Panacibacter ginsenosidivorans: one gene and its partner. The protein of the gene in region 2 interacts with the protein of the main gene of each other region in a pairwise test. Links are inferred from orthologs where the notes say so. Each region holds a gene or a part of one and is shown on either strand. Other genes may lie near its edges.

What was found. Proteins that work in one complex are often made in the same cells at the same time.
Region 1: the proteins of def (region 2) and FRZ67_RS14485 interact in binary tests that used the Escherichia coli proteins (3 or more experiments, as listed by UniProt). The link is inferred for Panacibacter ginsenosidivorans from one-to-one orthologs.

Annotation. Positions count from the first base shown.
Region 1 is NZ_CP042435.1:3,439,855-3,442,871, forward strand. What follows is about bases 28-2,965. They hold FRZ67_RS14485 (aspartate-semialdehyde dehydrogenase), read right to left. Parts: upstream 2,024-2,965; coding sequence 1,031-2,023; downstream 28-1,030. Other genes in these bases: FRZ67_RS14475 (DUF2461 domain-containing protein), read left to right, coding at 28-520; FRZ67_RS14480 (MmcQ/YjbR family DNA-binding protein), read right to left, coding at 539-874; FRZ67_RS14490 (hypothetical protein), read left to right, coding at 2,505-2,912. Also shown: more of FRZ67_RS14475, read left to right, coding at 1-27.
Region 2 is NZ_CP042435.1:324,452-327,255, forward strand. What follows is about bases 15-2,739. They hold def (peptide deformylase), read right to left. Parts: upstream 1,804-2,739; coding sequence 1,225-1,803; downstream 15-1,224. Other genes in these bases: FRZ67_RS01285 (outer membrane beta-barrel protein), read left to right, coding at 15-118; FRZ67_RS01290 (hypothetical protein), read right to left, coding at 296-1,228; ruvX (Holliday junction resolvase RuvX), read right to left, coding at 1,873-2,286; FRZ67_RS01305 (UbiA-like polyprenyltransferase), read right to left, coding at 2,383-2,739. Outside these bases: more of FRZ67_RS01285, read left to right, coding at 1-14; more of FRZ67_RS01305, read right to left, coding at 2,740-2,804. UniProt on the Escherichia coli protein: Removes the formyl group from the N-terminal Met of newly synthesized proteins. Requires at least a dipeptide for an efficient rate of reaction. N-terminal L-methionine is a prerequisite for activity but the enzyme has broad specificity at other positions.

The sequences.
Region 1 (3,017 bases), 3.1 Mb from region 2 along the record:
TGAAACTATCGCCACATTAATAGCAAAGGATTGTATGTTTCGCATCAACAGAGATGTGCGCTTTAGTAAAGACAAGTCTCCCTATAAAACCAATATGGGCGCCAGCATAAATAAAGCTGGTAAAAAAGCCTGGAATACGGCAGGTTATTATTTTCATCTTGAGCCAGGTGGCAGTTTTGTGGGTGGAGGGTTATATATGCCTGAACCTGGAATACTAAAAAAAGTAAGACAGGAGATCGATTATAATTTCAACGACTTCAAAAAAATAATCGGCAATAAAAAATTTGCCTTCACTTACAAAGACCTTGATCACAGTAGTGAAATGAAATTAAGCCGTCCTCCAAAAGATTATGAAGCAGAGAACCCTGCCATTGAATACATAAAACTGAAAAGTTTTATTGCAATGGCACCAATAACAGATACAGAACTAACAGATAAAAACCTGGTGAAGAAAATAGCAGATGCATTTGAGGCGCTGCAACCATTAATAAATTTTTTAAACCATGCTATCGAAGAATGAATTTAGCTAAGCGTTTCTTTATCTTTTTTTTGGTAATGATTGTACAATAAGATTGTAAGAATTATTGATCATTTCTTTAAGTAATGTATTTGACAAACTTCCATCCATAATGATGGTATTCCAGTGTTTCTTATTCATATGATATCCCGGTTGCACAGCATAATATTGTTCACGCAATTCAATGGCTTTGTCAGGATCACACTTGGCATTGAATTGCAACGGGCTTGATGATAGGGATACAAGTAAGAAAATTTTGTTCATTACTTTAAATACAAGTGTGTCTTCTCCAAAAGGAAAACCTTCTGTTGCAGCTTTTTTTGCAAGACAATATTCGCGTAGTGTTTCGATATCCATAAGCAAATTTAATTAATGCTGATAAGAATTGCCAGCAGTACAAGTGAGTGACACAACAAAAGTATTATACTTATTCAACTGCCTGTTACACAACAAAAATGCCTCACTTTTTAAAAGGAGGCATTACACATTTTCGGTTGCTCACTCACAAAAAATCTATGACAACATATTTTTAGACGCCAAATATTCTGCGATTTGTATAGCATTGGTAGCAGCGCCTTTACGCAGGTTATCACTCACCACCCAGAGGTTTAATGTTTTTGGCTGCGTTTCATCGCGGCGGAGGCGACCAACAAACACGTCATCTTTATCATGTGCCCACATTGGCATGGGGTATAACTGCGCTGCAGGATCATCCTGAAGCACAACGCCAGGTGCATTACTCAACAAACTCTTTACTTCATCAAGATCAAATTCATTTTCAAATTCAATGTTCACGCTTTCACTGTGACCGCCCATTACAGGAATACGCACCGTTGTAGCAGTAACACGAATTGAATCATCACGCATTATCTTGCATGTCTCTTTAACCATTTTCATTTCTTCTTTTGTATAACCATTGTCAAGAAACACATCAATCTGCGGAATTACATTCAGATCGATCGGATATTTATAAGCCATTTCTCCCTCCACGCCTTTGCGTTCATTCATCAATTGATCAACGGCTTTTTTACCGGTACCAGTAACACTTTGATAAGTGCTTACCACAATTCTTTTGATCTTATATTTTTTATGCAATGGATTCAACGCAACTACCATTTGAATAGTAGAGCAGTTAGGGTTTGCAATGATCTTATCTTCTGCCGTTAATGCATCTGCATTTATTTCAGGAACTACTAATTTTTTTGTCGGATCCATGCGCCATGCGCTGCTGTTATCTATAACAGTAATGCCTGCTTCTGCAAACTTTGGCGCCCATTCCAATGAAGTGCTGCCACCCGCTGAAAATATTGCTACGGCTGGTTTTGCGGCTATTCCGTCTGCCATGCTTACAACCTTGTATTGCTTGCCTTTAAATGTTACTTCCTTACCAACTGATCTTTCAGATGCCACCGGCACCAACTCTGTTACGGGAAAATTTCTTTCGGCCAATACCTGCAGCATTTTTGTGCCTACAAGACCTGTTGCGCCTACAACTGCTACTTTCATTGTAATGGAATTTTTATTGTTGTTTTATGGTTTTATATTTTATGTACTTAACTATTGTACTACTATCATTGCCTGTTGTGTCACTCACTTATACGTTCGGTAGTTCTATTCAGCAATAAAAGCGAAACAAAAAAAGCCTTCCTGTTTCGAGGAAGGCTTTCAGTTATATTTTTGCTACACACAAAAGTTTAAACACCTTCCTCGTTTGAGTAGATCTTCTTTGTTCCCTTTGTATGCTTCATTGTTATTTTCATCGCGGTTGCGAAAGTAGTCACGAAAAATTATATACCAAAAAGATTTTTACAAGTGTTAGCATTATACTTATTTATTAGATGCTGAACAGAATATCAAGGCGCACAAGAGTGCGACGCAACGATGTTTAATAGCAGCAATGCAGTTGGGTTCACAATAAATCTTCACAAAAACTTTTTTTTACAGGTTGGATAAGAATCGTAAATTAAATTTCTAAAACGATTGAACTATGATAAAATTCAGCGAACTTAAACAAGGTGATTACGTAATTGCCGAATACGAAGGCAGCAGGCGTGAAGGTGAAGTGGTACGCCTGAATGGTGATGAAAAACAGGTTTGTGTGGAAACAGAAGTGCAGGAATTCTGGTATGAACCGGATGATCTTTACCCAATACCAATGTCTGATGAAGCCATGAAAAATCTGAACTTCAGTAAAGAAATAATGCCGGATGGCGTAGTGAAATATAAAAAAGGATCTTTCAGGATGGTGATACCAAAAGAAGGTGATTTTTCTGTTGTGGAAATGTGGTACCGCGAAGACCGGAGAGATCATCCTGATGTGCATTATGTGCATCAACTGCAAAACCATTATTTGCAAATGACCAAAGTGCATTTGACAAAAGAAGTAATGGCATAAGGATGTGCGAATGTGGGGATGAATAGACTTTTAAATAACCTTATATAACCATCACACTGCTGTGTGATGGTTTTTTGTTTCCACATATCTTTATCTTCATAAAAA
Region 2 (2,804 bases):
CCTTACTGTAGGTTTTGGAAGTTCAACTACTAATAACAACATAGGTTTTGGCTTAGGGTTTCAGATCTATCTGCCAGGCAAACAGGTAAAGCAATTGGCTAAAGATCCCATGAAATAAAAAATATTCCTGCAGCATCAAATGATGCGCAGTGTTTATACAGTACAAGAGTGCGACGCAACAGAAGCTGAAGATTTAACAGAAAGCCGGTTACAAAAAATTCCTACTTAAAATCTACACCGGCAGCGTTTTTGCTTTCAGTTTAGATGCATACTTTCAATTGCTTCGCACTTATTTTTATCTTTTGAAATCAAACAACGTGGCAGTGAACTCGCCACGTTCTCTTTTTTTAAACAAAGCAGCAAAGTCTCCTTTATACCGTAAAGTTTTTGGCACAAGCAACTCTCCCACTCTTGTCATTTCAACCTGCATGTTAACATCAAAATCGTAAACACCAACTTTATAACTGAGTGCATAATTACGTGCAAGCACTTCAAATGTTTTATAATCGAACCATGTTGTCATTTCATCCATCACAATATCATCCCTGCCGAACATACCCAGATCTTCTTTTGGTTTTATGGTAAACACATAAGCAAAGCTGCCTTTATAATCAATGAAGTCAAGTTTGTAATCATACAGCTTGTGTGCATCATCATCGTAGAGATCCAGTTTGTTACCAATGAATGGAATGCCTGGAATTTTCTTACCCGGATCGAAGAACAACATCTTTAATTGTTCTTTATGTTTTTCCATTCCTGATTTATTTCTAAGATCAAACTCATGGCCTGTAACAATATTTGTTTCACCGCATACTTTTCCTTTGGTAAGAAAAATTGATGCGTACATTTCTGCAGTAGTATAATTGTAATTGCCTTTCTTATCAAAATAATCACCGGTTGTTTGCTGGTTAATGATCTCCATGGTGCGGCAACTATCTTCTCTATGTTGCGTTGTTTTGCTGTCCCAGCTTGCTTTTACGCTACCACCTTTGTTAAGCATGCGTATATCGTTGTAAGAACTGAATTCGATAATGTGCAGGTTGCGGAATGCCTTATAAAAAGTAGTATCGTTCTTAATGCGCTGTAAGATATTTTTATAATCAAGATTATTTTTTACAACAGCTTCGGGCAAAGTAATCTGCTGGTTATCCCATATAACTGTAGTATCCTGTGCGTAGGTGTAAGTAAAAAAGGTTAGCGATATTAAAAGAGCGATGCAATATTTCATTTAGGAAAAACCATTTTATAATCCACTTTTATCTTGCCTTTGGAAATGTCATTTAATTTACCCTGCAGCATTTTTTTCTTTAATGGTTTCAGGTAATCAATAAATAATTTACCTTCTATATGGTCATACTCATGTTGTATAATACGGGCTGTAATGCCATTGAATGTTTCTGTGTGCGGCTGAAAATTTTCATCAAGATATTCAATAGTCACTTCTTCAGGGCGCAAAATATCTTCGCGTATTTTAGGAATGCTTAGACAACCTTCATTATAACTCCAGTCATCACCGCCAAAATCTGCAATATGTGCATTAATGAAAACTTTCTTTACACCTGGCTCATCAGGGTATTGACCTTTATCATCTTCTTCCTGGTGCTCAAAGATCTGAGCACTGTCCATTACAAAAAGGCGGATATTCCTATTAACCTGCGGTGCCGCCAAACCCACACCATTACTGGCATACATGGTTTCCCACATATCAGCTATCAATTTATCAAGTTGAGGATATTCCGGTTCTATATCCAACGCTTTCTTTCTTAAAACATCTGCTCCGTATGCAACAATGGGTAAAATCATAAAACCTTCTAAATTAAAAATTGCCGCAAATATAATTCTTAGCTTGTTAATGGTTGAACAAAAAGCACATTATACATGGCGGTTCAGGTATTCCTGCAGCATAATAGTGGCGGCAATTTCGTCTACATTCTTTTTATTTTGGCGGTCTTTTTTCTTCATTCCCATCTCGTGCATGGCCTGTACCGCCAATTTTGAAGTGTAACGTTCATCCACTGTTTGCACAGTCATAGTGGGGAATTCTTTATGTAGTTTTTTGATGAATGCCTGTACTAATGGCGTGGCATGCGTATCGCTTTCATCCCAGTTCTTGGGTTCACCTATAAGTATTAATTCCACAATTTCATCCTGGAAATATTTTTTAAGAAAAGGCATCAGGTCTTTTGTATCAACAGCAGTAAGGCCGCTTGCAATGATCTGTAATGGATCAGTTACAGCGAGGCCTGTTCTTTTTGCACCATAATCAATTGAAAGTATTCTTGCCATAAATTTTTATAAAAATATTTTTTTGAGCCCGGCTTATGAATATACATTTAACATCGTTGCGTCGCACTCTTGTACACTTTATTCCTTACGCAACTTTTATAAAAGCAACAGATCAGCAATTACTAGTACACCAAATACCACACTGGCAATACCATTTGCCGTCATGAAAGCAATATTTACACGACTAAGATCATTGGGTTTTACAATAGAATGCTGGTAAATGAGCATGCCGACAAATACTATTATTCCTGCCCAATACAACCAGCTAAAACCACCATATACGCCAGCAGCAATAACACATGCAGCGCTTAATACATGCAATAATTTTGAAACACGCAATGCTTTTGATTTACCAAGCATAGCAGGAATAGAATAGAGTTGTTGAGATTGATCAAACTCAATATCCTGCAAAGCATAAATGATATCAAAGCCACTAACCCAGCATATTACAGCTAATGAAAACAAGATTGGCAAAACATCAAACCTGCCGGTAACAGCAAGATAAGCGCCTATTGGTG